4 regions of the Lysinibacillus sp. COL-1 genome follow, and region 1 is predicted to be linked to each of the others. Evidence: riboswitches for the same ligand, from Rfam matches in the RefSeq annotation. Region 1 holds a riboswitch; each other region holds the start of a gene.
What was found. Region 1 has a riboswitch for S-adenosylmethionine ahead of AC6BKE_RS15770 (YezD family protein). Riboswitches for the same ligand answer to the same signal wherever they lie in the genome.

Region 1 (5,678 bases):
ATTCTTTACACTGCATGCAAAATTTGAAGAGTTGTATAATGAAACAACCTTGAATTTAGATGAAATTGCAGAGCGTATTCTTTCAAAGGATGGCAAGCCAGTCGCAACATTAAAAGAACATCTAGAGCTTTCCTATGTAGAGGAGGCGGCAGGAAATGAGACGACAGAGGAAATGGTCGCTACGATAATTTCGGATTTCCAAAAGCTCATGAAAGCATTAAATGCCACAATGGAGCTAGCAGCAGAAGAAGGGGACGATCGTACAGAGGATCTACTTAACGCCATGTACCAATCTCTTGAAAAGCATACATGGATGTTAAAAGCCTTTCTTGACAAGTAAAAACGACAGTTACAGCATGTTGGAGATATTAAGTACTCTGGCATGCTTTTTTTCTGCAATTAATGCTTGATGTCAAAGCCATAACATGTATTAAGGGTTCATAACAATTATGACAGTTTGGTAAAAAGCGTTTGCTTGTGTACAGCAAGGGTAATTATCTAGTAAGCCATATAAATTAGGAGGAATTGAACATGATGAATGAACAAAACCCACAAATTGAGGTGGCCCATACGAGGGATGAAATGCTTCACATTTTAGAAAGTATGCGGTTAGAAGGTTATCAACAAGATGATATTCATATTATTGCGAAAGATTCCGAACAGTTTGAGGATGTAAAATGGGATGCTGATGTCCAAACACATGAGGCTGGTAATTGGGTGGACCAATTTAAGTCTTGGTTTACAGGTGACTCGGCTGTGACAGAGGGCTTAAAACGATTTAATCTATCAGAGGGACAAATCGCTTATTATGCACATCTTGTGGAGCAAGGTAGTATCGTCTTATATGCGGAACGTGAGGATGATGTAGATCCGCTACAAGCACATTCTGAGACAGTTGCCGAGCAAGAGGCACGTTTAAAACAGCAAGAGCGTATGATAGAGGCAGAGCAATATAGAAGGTTTTTATAATGATCAAACCAGTGAGATATGGCTCTGGCTTGCTGGTTAAAATATAGACAAAGTCGTTTTATTCGACTTTGTCTATTATTTTATTTAATATTGTTGTCCTTTAAATCCCATATCTATATTTAGCAATGTTATCCTTCGCATTTAAAATCGAAAGTATCGGGTCACTTGTAGGCTTTTCAAATGGCTGCTTAAACAGGTTATGAGGCATAGTATGTAAATGGCTAGCTTCTTTATTGTCATGGCTTTGTTTAGTTTCCATCAGGAGTACTCTTTGTCCATTTGGTTTAACAAGATATTGACGCACATAGCCATTTTCGTGTCTGATTTCAATTTTCGATTTGTTCTTTTTGGCGTCTTCCTCTTCACTGCCATCCACATATTTGAGTAAATCCAATAGGTTTTCTGTTTTAATAGGTTGATTGACCTTAGCTGGTAAATAGTATGATGCATTTCGGGGTTGAATTTGCATAGATGACTCTCCTCCAATTAGTTTCTGTAAAAAATAGACTGTATAGTAAACTATTTTACATGTAGTGATGCTATAAATTCAATACATAGTAGAAAAGGAAGCTTGAGATATAACTCTCAGCTTCCTTTTTCATTCGTAAATGAAGTGACATGACACACTATTTTATTGTATGACTTTTTCCTGTGCTTCTTTTTTAATAAAACGTAACGCATGAAAGTGCTCTAATTGAGCCACTAAATTACCAATAAGGATAAAGCTACCGCCAATCACTAATTTCACTGTTAAACTTTCACCAATAAACATCATGGCAAACATGGCTGCAAAAATTGGTTCTAATGAAAAAATAAGTCCTGTATGTGTAGCAGAAGTATACTGTTGTGCAACAGTTTGCCCAACAAAGCAAAATGCACTACAAATGATACCGAGCCCTAAAATAGCCAGCCAGGATGACATTGAATTTGGCAATGTCGGTGTTTCAAATATAAATGTTAAGACAAGGGCATAGATACCAGCAAAGCCGAGCTGATAAATTCCGTATGAAATGGATTCAACATTTCGTGTAAATGAGCTATTCAGTAGTAAATAAATGGAATAGCATAGTGCTGCAATGGCTACTAATAAATCCCCTTTATGGAAGGTGAATGAGCCATGTGCTGTTAAGACTGTAATACCAATCATCGTGCAAATGACCGCAAAGCTAACGGCTCTCGATGGTAATTTTTTTTCAATGAAACTGCTGAAAATCGGCACTAATACTACGGTGAGGCTTAAAATAAAGCCTGCATTTGAGGCAGAAGTAGACTGTAAACCAAATAAACTTAACGCGAACACAATGAATAATAAAAATCCTTGAATAGCCGCATATTTTAATGTTTTACCATTTACTTTGATCATCCGTTTATAAAAAATAAGTCCTGCTACGAAAAATGCAATGATACAACGCAATGCCACCACATTATAAACTGCCAATGTTTCAAGCCCCATGACCATAAAGGTATAAGATAGTCCCCAAAACATTGTGACAATAACCATCAATACATTTGCTTTTCCTTGGATACTCATTATGTTCACCTACCATCTGTGTACTAAAACAGTTTTTATACTAAAATTTACTATATATCTTGTATTGTGATTAGTAAAACGAATGTTTATAATGAATAGGATTAAAAAAATTCATGTATATAGAGGGATGACGGATGAGCTTAGTTAAATATGAGATTTTAACAAAGGTGGCAGAGGTAGCAAGCTTTACAAAAGCAGCGGATGCACTAGGACTAACGCAGTCTGCTGTGAGCCATGCCGTGTCTAGTTTAGAAAAAGAATTTGGCTTTGCTCTCATTCATCGAAGTCGTGCAGGTGTAACACTGACGAGTGAGGGGCAGACCATGCTAAGGGCGATGCGTCAGGTTCTGGATGCCCAGGAATTATTGCAGCAGGAAGCGGCCCATATACTGGGTGTAACACGCGGGAAAGTTCGAATTGGCGTTATTTCAAGTATTTCCTCGAATTGGATGCCAGAAATTGTTCGTATTATGGATCATCAATTTCCAGGGATACAAGTAGAGTTACGAGAGGGAGATTATTACGAAATTGAACAATGGCTGCTAAGTGGGGAAGTCGAAGTAGGATTCTTGAATGGTCAAAAATCAGAGCAATATCAATTTATGGAATTACAACAAGACCCTTTATTATGTATTGTTTCAGATAAAAGCCCTTTATTTCATAAGACAGAAATTGATATTGTTGACCTAGAAGATATGCCTTTTATCATGACTTCCTATAAAGGGACAAATGATGTAAAGGTACTGTTGGAGCAATATCATGTAAAGCCCCATATTCGCTTTGAGCTTTCTGAGGAGGTAGGGATTCTTTCAATGATTTCCCATCATTTGGGCATTAGTATTTTGCCTCAATTGGTCATTCAACATTTACCATCAACGTTAAAAGCAATCCCGCTAAAGCAAGGAGGCTACCGTACCATTGGAATTGCGATGAAGCACCATGCTTCCCCTGTTACCAAGAAATTTGCGGAAATATTAAGTGCTTGGTTAAAAGAGCAAAATAGTACGCTATGATTGTGGCTATTGAAGCACATCCTTACATTACGTTAAAATAGTATTTGTATATATTGTAGAAAATAGGTGAGTGTATGGGGACATTACAAGGCAAAACCGTACTCATTACAAGTGGGGGAACACTTGAAAAATGGGATCGTGTACGAGGGCACACGAATTTATCAAAAGGGACAATGGGCTGTTATTTAGCAGAGGCCGCATTGGCTAAGGGTGCGAATGTAATATATATGCATGGCTACTTTGCACAGCTTCCAGCAAACCACGACAAAATGACATTGGTAAAATTTGAAGGTATTGAGGATTTAGGAGAAAAGGTACGTCATGCGGTTCAGCTACAACAAGTCGATATTGTCATTATGGCTGCTGCTGGCTCCGATTGGGTTATTGACAAGGTCTATGATCAATCCGGTAATTTAATGGAGGAAGCGGGGAAAATGCCTTCTGACGAACCACCTATTATCCATTTTAAAAAGGCACCAAAAGTATTAGGGCAAATCAAGGGCTGGCAACCGAATGTAACGCTAGTAGGCTTTAAGCTAGAAGCTACAAATGATGAGGATTTTTTACTCGCTCGTGCAAGACTGCGTATGGAAGCCGCGCATGCTCAATTTATGGTTGCAAATAGCTCGCAGTCTTTATATGGCGGGGATGAGCCTCATTGGATCGTGCCTGCTGAGGGACAACCAATTAAGGTGATGGGCAAGCAACAGACAGCGCAAACTTTAATGGAATGTTTACATGGGGAATAACGTGATGAACTGTGGAGAAGGTCATACTTCTACACAGTTTTTTTCTTTGCCATTGTGGTTAGATAGACTGACATAGCATACAATACGATAGGATTATGAGTGAATTGTAACAGAGAGGATGCTATTACAAAGTATTCAACTAGGTTTTCTAATATTTTATATTGACATTCGGATAACAGAATTATAGAATTATTTTCAAGAAACGCAGTACTCTTATCAAGAGAGGTGGAGGGACTTGGCCCCATGAAGCCTCGGCAACCGAGAAGATAGGTGCCAAATCCAACAGATGGTGTCTGAGAGATAGGAGGGGCTATCAATCGGTTTGATGCGTTGGCCTCTTTTGTACAACTAGGAGAAGAAAGAGGGGGTGTATCGTATGGCTCAATCGGCAAAGGTAGATGATAAAAAATTAGAGGCAATTGCTAAGGCAATTCAAAATCTTGAATTTGGTGAAGTGAATATTACGATTCAAGATGGTGTGATTGTGCAAATTAATAGGCTTGAAAAGCAGAGATTTCCACAGAAGAAATAATGCTCATTTCAGTTGAACGATGTGAAAAGGCCACTAATAAGCATGGTTTCCATTGCTTACAAGTGGCTCTTTTTTATGGAAATTAGCTATAAAAGCTTTTTGGAATTGGACCGATATGACGACGATGATAGAGAAGGGGTTCTTTTTGAGAATTTGTAATGTCTAGCACTTGCCCAATAAAAATAGTATGATCGCCTGCATCTATTTGCTGAAATGATTTACATTGTAAAATAGCTGCTGTATCATGTAAAATCGGTAGCCCAAAAGTAGAAGTAGACCATTTAGCTTGAGCAAAGCGATCCGGGACTTTACTTGCAAATAATGTACATAAATGCTCTTGATTACTCGCTAAAATATTGACAGCGAATTTTTCCGCACCCATAAAGTAAGAATGGAGCTGAGATTTTTTATCAAGTGACCATAAAATAAGTAGTGGGTCAATGGAAACAGATGCAAAAGAATTGACTGTTAAGCCAATTGGATTCGTTTCATGACATGCTGTCACAACCGTTACACCTGTAGGATAGTTACCTAATGCCAATTTAAAAGCAGCTACTTGATCTGTCATTCAAATCACCTCTTTATAGTTAGTCATAAATTAGTTAACGGAGTTAGTAGGTAAATTGCACTTTTTTTCATACCATATAGTAACTCCTTTTCTTAAGTAAATTTTAAATCAATTAAACATCCAGGTAAAGCTAATGGGGGAAAGAAAGGGGAATTGCCATGACTTTATATTTTGATCATCTGGTACATCAAGTAGAATCACCAGAAAATATAAAGGTTTTCTTCAATAAACGAAATGTCCGTACAGTGAACGGTGGTCAACACACGATGTGGGGGACTTATAATACGCTAAGCTATTTTGGCTTAAGCTATATTGA
Region 2 (5,678 bases), 2.0 Mb from region 1:
TACCAAGACCACCTGCACCGATAATCCCTGCCATTGCAGTATAACCAACGAGGGCAACAGCCGTTACAGTAATTCCTGAAATTAGTGCTGGTAAAGATTCAGGGATCAGTACTTTCCAAATAATTGTGGATGTTTTTGCCCCCATTGAACGGGCTGCTTCAATGACACCTTTATCTATTTCACGTAACGCAATCAATACCATACGAGCGTAGAACGGGGCTGCACCGATAATTAGAGCAGGTAATGCCGCATTTGCTCCCCGAATCGTACCAAGTAAGAATTTCGTAAATGGAATTAATAAAATAATTAACACGATAAATGGGATGGAGCGGAAAATATTAACGATTGAACCCGTTAAAAAGTTAACCATTTTATTAGCCCATAGCTGATTAGGGCTTGTTAAAAATAGAACGATCCCAATGACTAACCCAAGAATAAATGTGACAACTGTAGAAATTGCCGTCATGTACAATGTTTCATACATAGCTTGCCACATATTTTCCCAGTCTACGTTTGGAAAAAGATTAGTTAGCATTTGCGATCACCTCCGTTTGTACTTCGACTGTATTTAAATAACGAAGGGCTTCAGCCACATTTGTCTTCGAGCCATCAATTTGCACAATCAGTGTACCGTATGCACCGTTTTTCGTTTGCGAAATATTACCATGAACAATGCTTACTTCTACATCAAATTGTTTCACAAGATGTGAGATAACCGGCTGCTCGGTCTTTTCACCAACAAAAATCAGTTTAACAAGTTGTCCAGTTGGATAATTTGTTTTGATTTGTGCCACCGTATCCTGTGTTTCCTTTGTATCTGTAATCTGAGATACGAATTTTTTAGTGATAGCCGCTTGTGGTGCTTGGAAAACTTGCAATACCTCACCACGTTCCACTATTTCGCCTGCCTCCATGACCGCTACACGATGACAAATTTTGCGGATGACATGCATTTCATGGGTAATCAAAACGATTGTTAGGCCTAAACGTTCATTGATATCAACGAGTAAATCAAGAATGGCATCCGTCGTTTCAGGATCGAGTGCGGAAGTCGCCTCATCACATAGTAAAACCTCTGGATTATTCGCTAATGCACGGGCAATCCCTACACGCTGCTTTTGTCCACCAGAAAGCTGGGATGGATATGCCCTGTCACGTCCCTCTAGACCAACAAGTGCAATTAATTCCTTCACTCGTGCTTCACGTTGAGCCTTTGAAACACCTGCTATTTCTAGTGGAAATGCAATATTTTCGGCAACTGTTCTAGACCAAAGTAAATTGAAATGTTGGAAAATCATACTTACCTTTTGTCTAGCTGCTCTAAGCTTTTGCCCTTTAATCGATGAAAACTCTTGACTGTTCACCGTTACTGTTCCTGTTGTCGGTTTCTCTAAACCGTTTAATAAACGAATCATGGTACTTTTACCAGCGCCACTATAGCCGATAATGCCAAAAATTTCACCTTTATTGATGGTAAGGTTGACGTCTTTGACTGCCGTTAATTCGCCATTTGCTGTTTTGTACTTCTTCGTAATATTTTGAAGCTGGATCATAGCGAATACTCCTTTTCTCATATAGAAAACCCCTTCACTCACAGACAAGTAGAAGGGGTCACGTATAATAACGTTAAACCGTTCTCTCATCTTTCAAAGAAAAATCTTTGAGTGATTTGGCACCTTTTCACTTTGTGATGGTTGCCGGGCTTCATAGGGCACTTCCCTCCGCCACTCTTTATAAGAGTTCGATATATTTAATGTTTTAGTAATATATTTGATACTTTACCACGCTAGTAAAGTTCAGTCAATTGATTTTTTTAACAATTCGTATAAAAATGGTACGGATTGAAAAGCATAAATCTTATCTGTCACTTTTCCGCCATCACTAACAAGTAAACACGGAACACTTTCAATTTGGTGCTCAACAGCAACATGCTCTAAAAAATTTATATTCGCTTTACCTATTGGTAGCTGTGGCAGTAATTGTTCAATAATGGCCATCATTTTAGATGCCACTGCACACGTTCCACACATCGGTGTATATAAATAAAATGCAGCTTTCTGTCCAGACTGTTTAGCCGTTTCCCACTGCTCTTTTGACCATTCTTCCATTTCCTCACGCAACCTTACAAAATATATTCATTATGGATTGAAAAATGTGCACGCAGTAATATCATCGCTAACACTTTTCTTGGTGTCGTCTCTACTTCCTTATAGGTTGGCATTGTACGTAAATGCTCTGCCTCTGGATAATGTCTGTCCATTAATGCACGTAGCTTATCGCCTGAAGTATCTGCATCAAAAAAAGTAAATAGCTCACAGCTCTCATAGGGATCAAGCAGCTCTTCTAATTGATGCACACCAATTGTACCATTCGTACATAGTATTGTAACATTCTCATTTAAAATTGGCTCAATTTGTAGCTTATCTGAGCGTCCTTCTACTATTAAGCATTTTCCCTCGAACATTACGCCACCTCCATTTAGACATACCCACTTATAAGTCATTATATAACAAAAAACGCCGGTAGTTTCCGACGTTTTTCGATTATAGCTTGTCTTATTCAGCGATCATTTCTTCGTATTGCTCTGCTGTCATTAGTTTTTCAACTTCTGATGCATCAGCAGGCTCCACAACGATCATCCATGCTTTTTCATATGGTGATTCATTAACGAATTCTGGGCTATCTTCTAAATCTGCATTTACTTCAACTACAGTACCTGAGATTGGTGCATACAATTCAGAAACAGTTTTAACTGATTCTACGCTACCGAATGGATCATCTGTTTTGATTTCGTCGCCAACTTGTGGAAGCTCAACGAAAACGATATCTCCTAATTCAGATTGTGCGAAGTGAGTAATACCAATACGTACTTTTCCATCTTCTGTTTTTACCCATTCATGTTCTTCAGAATAACGTAAGTCTTTAGGTGTGCTCATGCAAAAAACCCCTCCATAAATATGTAATATATTCACTTTCAGTGTGCCATACTTCTCCTATAAAAACAAGATTCAATTACGTGCCAGCTTAATTGCAGTCCACAATTTTTTCAAGTTACTTGAAATACATCTCTGTTAAAAATTTGTGACATCTGCCAGTGACTTTATCTCGGTTAGAAGAGTCGTTCGATCCTGTTTAAATACGGCTATTTCCAAGTTTGCTCAAAATCTGATTCTTTAAACCCTAGCGTTACTTTTTGGCCATCCGTTACGATTGGACGTTTGATTAACATCCCATCAGAAGCAAGTAGCTCCAGCTGCTCATCTTCAGTCATTTCCGCTAGCTTGTCCTTTAAACCAAGCTCACGATATTTCATACCCGATGTATTAAAAAATTTCTTCAAAGGCAGTCCACTGGCTTGCCAAATGGCTGTTATTTCATCCTTTGTTGGCGATTGCTCTACAATGTGTACCTCTTCATAGGAAACCTCATGATCATTTAACCACTTTTGTGCTTTTTTACATGTCGTACATTTCGGATAATGGATAAATTGAATCGTCATTAAAATGCTCCTCTACTGTCTTTTTCTGTAGTATACCATCATAATTGTTTCGAATGGTGGAACTTCTCTCATTTTCGTAAGCCTATCCATCCGTTTTGCTGTTCTATTCATCACTTTCTCCATTTTATCCGTCAATCTAGCTGTTCTATCCGTCAGTTTCACGCTTCTATCCATCTCTCATAAAAAAACCTAGCTATCCTCTTACAGATAGCTAAGTGAAAGTGTATGCTATTAAACAATATATTTTTCAGCTTCGATTAGTTTAACAGAAGCTTCACGTTTCTTCGCAATTAAGTTATAAGGATTATTGCGTGTTAATTTACGAAGTGCAGATAATGTCATACGTGCTGCATCGCCATCTGCTGAAGCAAGAATTGTGTCTTTTGCTTCTTTTTCGATTTCTGTGAATGCTTCTTGGCAGAAGATTTGCGTGTATAGCAATTTCTGCTGTGCTTTTTCAGCGCCATCACGAGCAATTGCCTTTTCTGTACGTAAGACAGCTGACTCCATTGCAAATAATTGGTTAGCGATATTAGCAATATTCACTAATACCTCTTGCTCCTGATCAAGCTTCGCACCAAAGCGTTGTGCTGCTAAGCCTGCAGCTAATACAGCAATCTTCTTAGCATTTTTCACTAAATATTTTTCTTGTGCTAGTGGCTCTGTACCGATATCTTCTGGCATTAACATTAGCAGCTCTTGCTGTAAATTTTGAGCAACTTGTAATAAAGGAAGCTCGCCTTTTAGCGCCTTTTTCATAAATGTGCCAGGGACAATCATGCGGTTAATTTCATTTGTACCTTCAAAAATTCGATTAATACGAGAATCACGGTAAATACGCTCTACCTCATATTCAGCCATAAAGCCATAACCGCCATGTAATTGTACGGCTTCATCTGCAATATAATCTAATGTTTCCGACCCAAATACTTTCGCAATAGAGCATTCAATTGCATACTCAGCAATAGCACCTGCAATTACTTTTCCTTGCTTTTGCTCTTCAAGGCTTAACTGGCTTAAACGATCCTCAAATAGACCAACAGTACGATAGTTTAATGATTCGGACGCGTACAATTGAGAAGCCATTGTTGACAATTTCTCTTTTGTTAGATTGAAATCAGAAAGCTTTGTTTTAAATTGCTGACGTTGGTTTGTATACTGGATAGCTAACTCCAATGCACGTTTAGAGCCACCAATTGTGCCCACACCAAGCTTATAACGACCAATATTTAAAATGTTGAAGGCAATGACATGCCCACGACCAATTTCACCTAATAGATTTTCTACAGGTACTTCCGCATCTTCTAATACTAATGTACGAGTTGACGATGATTTAATCCCCATTTTCTTCTCTTCCGGGCCTACTGAAACGCCATTGTAGGCACGTTCTACGATAAAGGCAGAGAATTTATCACCATCAATTTTTGCATAAACAACAAATACGTCAGCAAAGCCTGCATTTGTAATCCATTGCTTCTCACCATTTAAAATATAATGTGTGCCTGCCTCATTTAATTTCGCAGTCGTTTTTGCCCCTAGAGCATCTGAACCTGAGCCTGGCTCTGTTAATGCGTATGCTGCGATTAATTCACCTGAAGCAAGCTTAGGTAAATATTTTTTCTTTTGATCTTCATTACCAAATAGAACGATTGGTAGTGAACCAATCCCAACATGTGCACCATGTGTGATGGAAAAACCACCTGCAACAGACATTTTCTCAGCAATTAAAGCTGAAGAAACTTTGTCTAGTCCAAGCCCTTCATATTCTTCTGGCACATCTGCTCCAAGCAAACCTAATTCGCCTGCACTTTTTAGGAGACGCACTGAATGCTCAAATTCATGGTGCTCTAAATTTTCAACTACTGGTAAAACTTCATTTGCTACATATTCCTCTGTTGTTTTAGCAATCATCTTATGCTCGTCAGTGAAATCTTCTGGTGTAAATACACGATTTAATTCCACATCTTCAATTAGAAATCCGCCGCCTTTAATGAAATCAGTTGTTTTTTCAGTCATGATAAATTCCTCCCAATATATCTATTTTGATTGTTTAATCCCCAAATGAACATGTATAGAAAAGCTTGATGTGAACATGTTCGGAGGCAACCGTAAACCGTACACCTCAAGCTGATCTAGAAAATTTTATAAAATTTCAAATACACCAGCAGCACCCATGCCG
Region 3 (5,678 bases), 1.3 Mb from region 1:
ACCTCTAATAGCGCAGATTCCATCAGTCGAGCAATATAAGGAGCTGTATAGACAACTAGCGGAACGATAACACCTTTAACCCCAATTGTTGTGCCGACGATCAGCTTAGTAAAAGGTAGGATGAAGAATAATAAAATGATGAATGGAACAGAACGTATAATATTAATGACTAAATTAAAAAATTGATATAAAAATTTATTGTCAAAGGATTGACCTGGTCGTGTTAATACGATTAATAGCCCCAATGGAATCCCAATGAGAATGGAAAACAATAAAGAAATTCCGACCATTTGAAATGTTTCGATAATTGATTTGCCAATTACATCTGACCAATCTGTAAAAAAGCTTTGAATACTACTCATTGAATTCACCTCCTAATTCTTCCACCGCGACGCCATTTTCCGTAAAATATGTGAGTGCCTTTTGGACAATGTGAAGTTCTCCATGTAAATGCACCACAATGTTACCAACAATGCCGTTTTTTAATTCAATAATATTTGCCGTTAAAATATTTGGTTGTACATCATACACTTTCGTAACTTCTGCTAGTAATGGCTTACCAGTACTTTCACCTAGGAAGGTTAAACGAATGACACTGCCTGAAACATTTAACTGCTCGATCAGGGAAGGGGATAAATTACGTTGTGAAATCGTATTTAAAAACTTTCTCGTTGTAGGATGCTTCGGTTTAGCAAAAAGTTCAATAGCCGTACCAAATTCCACCACTTTTCCTGATTCAAGAACAGAAACCTCATCACATATTTTCTGAATGACATTCATCTCATGTGTAATCAGCAGGATCGTAATACCTAATTCACGGTTAATTTTTAACAACAATTCAAGAATGGCTTCGGTTGTTTCAGGGTCGAGTGCACTTGTTGCTTCGTCACTAAGTAGAACCTCTGGTTCCTGTGCCAAGGCACGTGCAATAGCAACACGTTGCTTTTGCCCACCTGAAAGTTGGTTAGGGTAGCTGTCTAGTTTGTCTGTTAATCCAACAATTTCAGCATATTTAGCCACACGGTTTTTTACCTCTTTCTCGTTATAGCCAAGTAGCTTTAAAGGAATAGCAATATTATTGTAAACGGTTGCCGTTTTTAATAGATTAAAATGTTGGAAAATCATCCCGATTTTTTGGCGTGTTTGCCGTAATTCATGAAGAGAAAGGGCAGTAATGTCCACATTGTCGATTAACACTTTTCCAGCTGTAGGTCGCTCTAGTAGATTGACGCAACGAATGAGTGTACTTTTACCTGCACCACTATAGCCAATCACACCATGAATTTGTCCTTTTTTTACATGGAGATTTATTCCATCTACAGCCTTAATGATGTCTTTTTTCGTCTTATATTCTTTTGAGATATTTTGTAATTGAATCATCCGATTGATTGCTCCTTTCTCAAGCTCCTAAAAAGCAAGAATCTGCTCGTTTTCCATAGAGGAATTTCGGCAGATTCTTCAGCTACTAGAAGCTTCCTGAATGTATTACCAGCTAGGGATTACTGAACCTTTGAATTCTTCTTCAATGAATTGACGTACTTCATCAGATTGGTAAGCCTCAACGAACTTTTTAATTGTTGGGTCATTTTCATTTTCTGCACGTACCACAATATAGTTCACATATGGAGAGTCAGTAGATTCTAAAAGAATAGCGTCATCTTTAGGATTAATGCCAGCTTCCAATGCGAAGTTTGTATTAATAGCTGCTACATCTACTTCACTAAGCTGCTTAGGAATTTGAGCTGCCTCTAATTCGATGAATTTTAAATTCTTTTTGTTTTCTTCTACATCACGGATAGAGGCTGTTAAATCTGCCCCATCTTTTAATTTTATATAGCCTGCTTCCTGTAAAACAAAGAGGGCACGAGCACCATTTGTTGGGTCATTTGGTAAACCAAATGTTGCACCATCCGGAATGTCCTCAAAGGATTTATATTTTTCAGAGTAAATACCCATTGGATTTAAAATCGTTTTGCCTACTGGTACTAAATCTGTATCATGATCTTTATTAAACGTATCGAGGAAAGGCTCGTGTTGATAGCTATTCGCATCAAGATCACCTTCAGATAAGGATGTATTAGGTAAAACATAATCAGAAAATGATTTAAGCTCTACTTCTAGCCCATTTTCTTTGGCTACTTTCGCTGCAACTTCTGCTATTTGTTCGTGTGGACCAGACGTGACACCTACGACGATTTTATTTTCATTAATTGCTTCAGCTTGACCTTTACTCTCTTCTTTAGAGCCACAACCTGCTAGAGCTGCTGCTAATGTAAGACTTGCTAAACCTACTAAAAATTTATTTTTCTTTTTCATGAAAACTACCTCCAAGATTGTTTTTATCGGTTTTTGAAAATAAAAAAACTCTCTTACAAACTAAGAGAGGCTCATGAAAAAATGTCCTCTCTTATCTATCAAACGATAATCGTTTGCAGGATTTAGCACCTTCCTTCTAAAAGGAGGTTGCCGAGCTTCATAGGGCCAGTCCCTCAGCTACTCTTGATAAGAGATTTATCATATTTTTTTTGTAATTCCGATAGAACTAATATAATTTATAGGTTATAGTAAGTCAATAAATATTTTTTTAAATTTTTTATATTATTATAATATTTCGTCATGAAAGAGGGATAGCAATGTCTGTAAGAGTTAATTATGGTATAGGTTCATTTGGCAAGGTTGTGAGTGCTCGATTGCTAATGGGTACAGACATTATTGAAGGAATGGAGGCACTTTGTGAGGAGAACCATATTGAGTCAGCAACAATTGTTAGCTGTATAGGTAGCCTTCAAAAGAGTAGCTTTGTTTATTTAGTACCTGATGAAACATCACAGATTAACGTAAGTTTTAGCGATGTCATAAAAAAAGAGGGGCCACTTGAATTGATCCAAGGCTCTGGCGTAGTATGTAAGCGCGATGGGGGATATGAAACACATTTCCATGGTTCTATGAGTGATCAATGGGGCATCGTGTCAGGGGGGCATTTAATGAAGAGGGGGAACCCTGTTATTACGGCTGACATAGTGCTAGCTGAGGTTCAAGGCATCCAGCACTTTCGAAAATTTGATGAAGAAACAGGCCATGTTCAATTTTATCCATTAGAACACGGTTTACAGCAGCCAAGGAAAATTGAAAAATAGCGAAAATGATACTAACTTTTTCTTTTCACTGAGCTGCATGTTCCTTACTGAATTAAAAAATGTTAGACCGAGCTTATAATCGGTCTAACATTTTTACTTTTGTCCCAGCCTCATGTCATGGTTAAGGGTTGAATAATTGTAATTGTTCGATTCTATGGATTGCTTCACGTAAGCGTTCCTCGCTAACAAGTAAACCAACACGGATATAGCCTTCGCCATATCGGCCGAAACCATTGCCTGCTGCTACAGCGATATCAGCCTTTTCCAATAATAAATCGGCAAACTGCTCGCTAGTATAGCCGAATGGTACAGGGAGCCATGCGAAGAAGGAGCCTTTTGGAGCCGTTACATGCCAACCAATTCTTTGAGCTTCTTCAATGAGTACATTGCGGCGACCTTCATAGGTAGCTCGCAGTTCATCCACACATTCTTGGGAAGCTGTAAGTGCCGTTGCTGCTGCTTGTTGAATAGCAGGGAATTGACTACAAAACAGATGATCCTGAATTAGATTAATGGCAGCAATAATGTCGGCATTACCGACAGCGAAGCCTATACGCCAGCCTGCCATATTATAAGTTTTGGAGAGTGTGTACATTTCAATTCCTACTTCTTTTGCACCCTCAGCTTGTAGGAAGCTAATAGGTTTATTACCGTCAAATCCTATTGCCCCATAAGCAAAATCATGTGATACGATAATATTGTGTTCCTTCGCAAAGCGAACGGTCTCTTCAAAAAATGCAAGTGTTGCTGTACCACCTGTAGGGTTGTTCGGGTAATTTAGGTAAAGTAGCTTCGCCTTCTCTTTCATTTCATCAGGTAATGCATGATAATTAGGTAAGAAATCATTTGCAGCTAAAAGTGGCATCACTTCAAAATGGACATCACCTAATACGACACCTGATAAGTAATCTGGATAGCCAGGGTCTGGTAAGAGCATTGTATCACCTGGATTTAATACGGCTAAAGGTAGCTCAACGAGTCCAATTTTTGTCCCGCCAAGAATCGCTACCTCTGTGTCAGGATTTAGATTCACATTATATTCACGTTTATAATAGTCGACAGCTGCTTGGCGTAATTCAGCGATACCGCGAAATGGTGAATATTTGTGATTTTGTGGATTTTCAGCCGCCTCCTGTAATGCTTGAATGATATGAGGGGGCGTTGGTTGATCGGGATTTCCTTGACCAAGATTAATGACATCGCGACCTTCTTCTAAGGCATTATTTACTTTTTGAACTAACGCTGCAAAAAATTGAGTGGGTAGTTGCTGTAGTTTTTTAGAGAATTCCATGCATGATCACCTTTTTCAGAATATAATAATTATTATTGAAGAATATGAAGCAAATAGTATTACTTTTTTTGTTAATTGTCTAGAGGAGGAATGGCTATGAAAATCGGTTGTATTCAATTAAATGTTGGCTTTGGCAAAGTAGAAGAAAATTTTGCACGAGCTGAGGACAAGATTCGAGAAGTGGCAAAAAAAGGAGCAGAAATCATTGTGCTGCCTGAAATGTGGAATACAGGCTATGCGTTAGAGAAGCTGCCTGAACTAGCGGATGTCGATGGTGAACGTACGAAATCCTTCTTGGCTGAATTAGCACAGGAACTTGGTGTACATATTGTAGGTGGTTCTGTTTCAACGAAGAAAGGCGACAAATTTTATAATACGATGTATACATTTGATCGCAATGGAGAACTTGTAGGGGAATATAGCAAAGCACATCTTTTCCGTTTAATGGATGAGCATCTCTACTTAGAAGCAGGGGATGAAATGAATCGATTTGCTCTAGGAGATATTGAAGCTGCTGGGGTCATTTGCTATGATATTCGTTTCCCAGAATGGTTACGTGCACACGCATTACAAGGAGCAAAGGTATTATTTGTACCAGCCCAGTGGCCAACACCAAGGATTGATCATTGGAAAACATTGCTGCAAGCTCGTGCGATTGAGAACCAATGTTTTGTAATAGCAGTTAATCGCATTTCAAAAAAGGTAGAAAACTTTAATGGCCAATCGATGATCATACAGCCTTGGGGAGAAGTACTTTGGATCGGTGCAGAGGATGAAGAAGTAGCGGTGATTGATGTAGATTTTTCTATTGTCGATGAAGTACGTGGAAGAATTCCAGTTTATGACGACCGTAGACCAGGACTATATCATGATGTTGTCGTGAAAGGCTAATAGAGGGGCACGCTCAAGAGGGAGTAATCTTTTGAGCGTGCCATCTTTTTTCTAGCCCTTATCCTCAATCAATGAATTTGCCAATAGCATAAATTCTAATGTAATGCGGTTATGTCCTTTCATGAAATTTTCACCTAGTAAACCTTCAAGCTTTCTTAAGCGGTGATAGAGTGTTTGACGAACAATAAATAATTGGTTGGCTGTTTGCTGCTTGGAGCCATTTGTTTGTAAATAAACCTGTAATGTTTCAAGAAGCTTGCTATTGTATTTTTTATCGTACTCAATAACGGGCTGTAAATAATCGTAAATCACTTCCTGTAAATTCACTTGCATTTGTAATTTATAGATTAAATGATATA
Region 4 (5,678 bases), on a different contig from region 1:
GACAATGGCATAATCTAAGCCGGCCTGTGTACAATGATAAAGATACACAGCATTCAGTACTTCACGGCCAACTGGTGGTAAGCCAAATGAAATATTACTTACACCCAGTACAGTTAATGTCTGTGGCATCTTTTCTTTGATTAGTCGAATTCCTTCAATTGTTTCTAGAGCCGATCCAATATACTGCTCATCACCAGTCCCTACAGGGAACATCAACGGGTCGAAAATGATATCCTCCGGTGCAAGTCCCCATTTTTCAGTTAGTAATTTATAGGAACGTTCGGCAATTTCAAGCTTGCGATGACGATCAACAGCCATTCCTATTTCATCAATGGTTCCAACTACCAATGAGGCTCCATACTTCTTTACGAGTGGCATTACTGCATCAAATCGTTCTTCACCATCTTCTAGATTTATAGAGTTAATGATGGCTTTTCCTTGAGAAAATTTTAATGCTTCCTCAATGACCTTTTCATCTGTCGAGTCGATTACAAGAGGAACCTTAACCTTTTTCACAACCTCCTGCATAAAACCACGCATATCAGCTAATTCATCACGATCAGGGTTGGCTAAACAAATATCAATAACGTGTGCACCATTTTTTACTTGCGCACGTGCAATTTCTGCAGCTTCTTCAAACTTCCCATCAATGATTAAATTCTTAAATTTACGAGAGCCTATAACATTCGTTCTTTCACCAATAAATAATGGACGCATAGAATCGTCATACAATAATGGTTCGATTCCTGATACCGCATGACCATGTGTTTTCTCTGGTATTTGGCGTGGTTTTTCATCTTTTAAAACCTCACGGATAGCTGTGATATGAGCTGGAGTCGTCCCACAACATCCACCTACAATATTAAGCCAGCCCTTTTCTGCAAAGCCTTTTAATTTTTGTGATAAAGATTCTGGTGATTCATGATAGCAACCTTCTTCATCCGGTAAGCCTGCATTCGGATAACAGCTAATATAGCCTGTGGAAAGCTCTGCTAATGAACGAATATGATCCGTCATAAACTCTGGTCCAGTCGCACAGTTTAAGCCAACGGATAGTGGTTTAATATGTTCAATAGAAATATAAAAAGCATCAATCGTTTGCCCTGCGAGTGTTGTACCCATCGGTTCAATTGTTCCTGAAATCATGACGGGTAGTTCTTTGCCAGTTGCCGCGAAAGCACGTGCTACACCTAGAGTACCTGCTTTTACGTTTAACATATCCTGACTAGTTTCTAGTAAAAGGACGTCTGCTCCTGCCTCAATTAACGCCTTCGCCTGTACATAAAAGTTTTCCTCTAGCTCATCAAATGTAATACCGCCAGTTACGGATAATGTTTTTGTTGTTGGACCCATTGCGCCAGCAACAAAGCGTGGCCAATCTGATGTTGAAAAGTTATCCACTGCTTGACGAGCAATTTCGACGGCACGTTTATTAATTTCTTCCGCTTTTGCGCCAAGATCATATTCATTTAACACAAGAGGCGTCCCGCCAAAAGTATTCGTACAAATAATATCTGCGCCTGCCTCTAAATATTTATGGTGAATTTCCTTAATTACATCAGGTCTAGTCAGCACAAGATTTTCATTACAGCCATCAAGCTCCTCCCCGCCAAAATCCTCAGCGGATAAGTTTTCGTTTTGTAGCATTGTTCCCATTGCGCCATCAAGAATTAAAATACGTTTCTCTAGTTGCTTTTCAATCAAGTGCTTAGCCATGTATACTTACCCCTTTTTTCTGTTCATCCAATTGCTCAATATATTTCATCAACTCTAATGTCACATCATAACGTAAAAATGGAGTGATAAGGTAAATGCCATTGAAATACTGGGCAGCCACCTCAACTAATTCCTTCGCAATGGCAATTCCCTCAAATGTTGCACGTTCTTTATCTTCACCACAGGCCTTCATTCTTGCTAAGGCATCTTCAGATAATTTTATGCCTGGCACCTCATGATGTAAGAATTCAGCACTTTTATAACTTGTAACGGGCATAATACCAATATAAATAGGTGCTTGCAAATGCTTGGTTGCCTCATAAATTTCCACAATTTTTTCCTTCGTATATACTGGCTGTGAAATAAAGTAGTCTGCTCCATACTCAATTTTCTTCTCTAAGCGTGCCACAGCACGATCTAATACACGGACATTTGGATTAAATGCAGCAGCTACTGAAAAACTTGCTTTTTTACGAAGTGGTTTACCTGAGAAGGAAATGCCTTGATTTAACTGCTTAATTAATTGGATCAGCTCCATTGATGAGACATCATAAACACTTGTGGCACCTGGGAAGTCCCCAACTTTTGTTGGATCACCAGTAACAGCTAACACATCATGAATTCCTAATGCATTTAACCCCATTAAATGTGATTGCAGACCGATTAAATTACGATCTCGGCATGTAATATGTGTTAGAGGACGTACACCATTAGTACTCTTCAACAATGCACCCATAGCAATATTGCTAATACGTGGAGAAGCCAGAGAATTGTCTGCCATCATGACGACATCTGCTCCTGCATCATACAATTGTTTTGCCCCTTCCAAAAAACCATCAATTTCTAGATGTCTAGGTGTATCTAGCTCTACAATGACAGAGCGTTCGCGCTTTACTTTTTCATGAAGAGGTTCATACTTCGTTGGCTCTGCTTCACGAACAATTTGAATCTTCTCCGGTTTGGCATACTTTTCATGAACTGGTGATAACTCTTCTAAATACTTCTTCGCTGCTGCTATATGCTTCGGTGTCGTACCACAACAGCCTCCAATTAAGCGTACCCCTTGATCACGTAATTCCACAGCCGCTCGACCAAAATATTCAGCTTCTGACTCATAAACGACACGACCATCTTCTAAGTCAAGGAGTGAAGCATTCGGATAAGCCGACATAAATGCCTTATCAGGAAGTTCTACACCTTCAAACGCCTGAATGGTATGGTGTGGACCTAAACGACAATTGACACCCACAATATCCGCACCAAGTTTTTCTAGCTCATGCAGGGCGTTATTTAAAGACATACCGTTTTGTAAAACACCAGGTTCGTGCATGGAAACTTGCGCAATAATCGGTAATTTTGTCTTTGTCCGTAGCATCTTTAAGGTAGCTGTTAATTCTTCAAAATCATAATAGGTTTCGAGTAAAAGGCCGTCTGGATTCCCAGCAAGTAAAACACTCGCTTGCTCCTCAATAGTTGCTAAGATTTCATCTAACGTTGCATCACTTTTACGAATACCACGAATACCACCAATTGTCCCTAAGACAAACTGACCTCCATCTGCCGCAGCTCGCTTTGCGATTGTAATCGCTGCTTCATTAAATTGTTGGACACGCGATTCTAATCCATAGCGAGCTAATTTAATGGCATTTGCACCATACGTATTCGTTTGGATGATATCAGCACCAGCTGCAATATATTCTCTATGAATCTTTTCAATTAACTCAGGTTTCTGTACATTCATTTCCTCATGACAATACTCCAAACCATAGCCATAAAGTACTGTGCCTATTGCGCCATCTGCCGTCAATACATGCGTTTTTAACCTTTCAAGCAATCTCATTAAACTAGCCTCTCTTCCTATATCTCTGTATAATAAAAAGCCTTCTTTTATAAAAAAAAGAAGGCTTTAATGACTCATCATTGTTTTTTCCTTCTCATCTTCGACTCAATGGTCTTCTGGATTTAGCACCTGACAAAAAAGTTGGTTGCTGAAGCTTCAATGGGCCAGTCCCTCTGCTTCTCTTGATAAGAATGTAGTATGAATTTTTTAAATAATTAAAAGAATCATATCGTTTACTGACGAATGAGTCAAGACTATTTCACATAACAAAGATATTTTTCACTTAAAAGCTTAGAAATTGGCTAGTTCCTTTGCAAGCTCCTCACCGATTTTCTTCCCATTTTGAATACAAGCACCAATCCCTACCCCAAAGTATGAACAACCTGCGATGGATAGATTAGGATAGTTTTCTTGTAATTCTTGAACTAAACCTTGTAATGCTTCACGGTGAGCTAGATCATATTTTGGCATTTGATCAATCCATTTTGTGACATTAATAACTGTTGGCTGTTCCTCTATTCCTAGGCTCTTGCGCACATCCTCTAAAGCAACCGCTGCTAATTCTTCGTCAGACATGGCACGGAGTTGCTCATATGCTGGATTGATGCTTTTATAAAAGAGTCGCACAAGTAATTTATGATCTCTTGATGTATGCCTCCATTTACGACTTGTCCAAGTTGCAGCATTACATGTAACGTCAGAATTATGTGAGACAATATAGCCCGTTCCATCTGCTGGCAATCTAGAGTCTGGTACATCAAAACCTAAATAGATCGTAATTGCTGAAGCTGTCGTAAATTGGTCAAAATAACGGTTTAATGATTCATCCTGTAGTAGGCCTTGAACAGCCTCATTCGGCAGTGCTAAAACGACATAATCTGTCTCGATGCTTTCACCATTAGCTAAGGCAATTGAATAGTGGTTTTCTTGCTTTTGAACATTGACAGTTGCAACACCCTTGATGATCTCTACATCAGTTAATGTTTGTTCGAGACGATCAATTAGAGAAGATAAACCGTTTTTGAACGATATAAACTTTTTATTGGCTGCTTTAGCAAATTGCTCACGATTCGCATCAAAGCCTTTTATGATACTTCCATACTCGTTCTTATAGTCAATCAAGTACGGTAAAGTAGAGGCAATCGAAAGCTGGTGTAAATCCCCTGAATAAACACCTGCAAGAACGGGTGCAATTTGATTTTTCACAAGCTCTTCCCCTAAATAATAGGTTAAAAACTCTCCAATTGAACTTTCCTTTGTGAAGTCTTTGTTTGGTAAAGTCAAATCTTTTAATGCATCTTGTTTACCTTGCTCTGTAATCAATGTGCTTTGCTCCAAGGATGCCAAACTCATTGGTATTCCAAAAGTAGAATCTGCCGGAATGGCATGTAATTCATTATTCGTATAAATATAGGAAATACCTGTTTCGTTGTAAACTAGATTCTCCTCAAAATCAAGCTCCTGTACAAGCTCCATAACACCTTTATGACGAGCTACAATCGAGTCAGCACCTGTTTCCATAATAAAACCTTGCTCATGTGTTGAATATAATTTGCCCCCTAAATATGTATTTTTTTCTACAAGCACTAGACGCACATCTACATTATTTTCCTTCACTTGACGTTGTAAATAATGCATTGTGCATAATCCTGTAATACCGCCACCTAATACAACAACTGTTTTCATAGTAACCGCCCCTATTTTTAGTTCTTCCTACAGTATAAACTTATTTTCATTGAAAATTACGTTAAACCCTTTACAAATTTAGCAAAAATAGAGCTACCTCATCTGTGAGATAGCTCTAGCTTAATCATATGGAATTTCCATTTCAAGATTTACAAAAATACACATATTTATAGGTACTATAGTGTTTAATATGTCTAAAAAATACGGAAACATAAACGTTAATTTAGTAGTCTATCCTTTTAGATTTTTGGAAAAGCTTGCTAAGTTTTCTGCTGAATTCGTTACTTCTGTAAATGATGTCCCTAACTCGTTTAATATCCCGACGATTGCTTGTATTTTCGTTGCCATACAGTCGTTTTGATCCTTTGCTTCTGTCATGGCTCCCAATATGCTTGTAAATTGACCTTCAGTTTGTAACATGTTTTCCTCACCTGAC

Region 2: another riboswitch for S-adenosylmethionine. It lies ahead of AC6BKE_RS26110 (methionine ABC transporter ATP-binding protein); the one in region 1 lies ahead of AC6BKE_RS15770 (YezD family protein).
Region 3: another riboswitch for S-adenosylmethionine. It lies ahead of AC6BKE_RS09560 (MetQ/NlpA family ABC transporter substrate-binding protein); the one in region 1 lies ahead of AC6BKE_RS15770 (YezD family protein).
Region 4: another riboswitch for S-adenosylmethionine. It lies ahead of AC6BKE_RS06270 (bifunctional homocysteine S-methyltransferase/methylenetetrahydrofolate reductase); the one in region 1 lies ahead of AC6BKE_RS15770 (YezD family protein).

The regions. Positions count from the first base shown of each region.
Region 1 is NZ_JCAWSJ010000004.1:1,532,692-1,538,369, forward strand. It holds gene AC6BKE_RS15740 (Dps family protein) at 1-340, shown strand, start outside; gene AC6BKE_RS15745 (general stress protein) at 532-969, shown strand; gene AC6BKE_RS15750 (hypothetical protein) at 1,070-1,438, opposite strand; gene AC6BKE_RS15755 (DMT family transporter) at 1,601-2,500, opposite strand; gene AC6BKE_RS15760 (LysR family transcriptional regulator) at 2,635-3,513, shown strand; gene AC6BKE_RS15765 (phosphopantothenoylcysteine decarboxylase domain-containing protein) at 3,588-4,262, shown strand; SAM riboswitch class I at 4,473-4,569, shown strand; gene AC6BKE_RS15770 (YezD family protein) at 4,639-4,794, shown strand; gene AC6BKE_RS15775 (flavin reductase family protein) at 4,877-5,362, opposite strand; gene AC6BKE_RS15780 (VOC family protein) at 5,521-5,678, shown strand, end outside.
Region 2 is NZ_JCAWSJ010000004.1:3,574,739-3,580,416, forward strand. It holds gene AC6BKE_RS26105 (methionine ABC transporter permease) at 1-535, opposite strand, end outside; gene AC6BKE_RS26110 (methionine ABC transporter ATP-binding protein) at 525-1,553, opposite strand; SAM riboswitch class I at 1,637-1,740, opposite strand; gene AC6BKE_RS26115 (thioredoxin family protein) at 1,797-2,108, opposite strand; gene AC6BKE_RS26120 (toprim domain-containing protein) at 2,123-2,464, opposite strand; gene gcvH (glycine cleavage system protein GcvH) at 2,556-2,936, opposite strand; gene AC6BKE_RS26130 (arsenate reductase family protein) at 3,143-3,499, opposite strand; gene AC6BKE_RS26135 (acyl-CoA dehydrogenase FadE) at 3,731-5,515, opposite strand; gene AC6BKE_RS26140 (acetyl-CoA C-acetyltransferase) at 5,642-5,678, opposite strand, start outside.
Region 3 is NZ_JCAWSJ010000004.1:240,910-246,587, forward strand. It holds gene AC6BKE_RS09550 (methionine ABC transporter permease) at 1-362, opposite strand, end outside; gene AC6BKE_RS09555 (methionine ABC transporter ATP-binding protein) at 355-1,380, opposite strand; gene AC6BKE_RS09560 (MetQ/NlpA family ABC transporter substrate-binding protein) at 1,486-2,316, opposite strand; SAM riboswitch class I at 2,405-2,509, opposite strand; gene AC6BKE_RS09565 (PPC domain-containing DNA-binding protein) at 2,634-3,137, shown strand; gene AC6BKE_RS09570 (pyridoxal phosphate-dependent aminotransferase) at 3,259-4,428, opposite strand; gene AC6BKE_RS09575 (carbon-nitrogen family hydrolase) at 4,525-5,319, shown strand; gene AC6BKE_RS09580 (PucR family transcriptional regulator) at 5,371-5,678, opposite strand, start outside.
Region 4 is NZ_JCAWSJ010000003.1:386,410-392,087, reverse strand. It holds gene metH (methionine synthase) at 1-1,716, opposite strand, end outside; gene AC6BKE_RS06270 (bifunctional homocysteine S-methyltransferase/methylenetetrahydrofolate reductase) at 1,709-3,556, opposite strand; SAM riboswitch class I at 3,648-3,748, opposite strand; gene AC6BKE_RS06265 (protoporphyrinogen oxidase) at 3,848-5,242, opposite strand; gene AC6BKE_RS06260 (protoglobin domain-containing protein) at 5,474-5,678, opposite strand, start outside.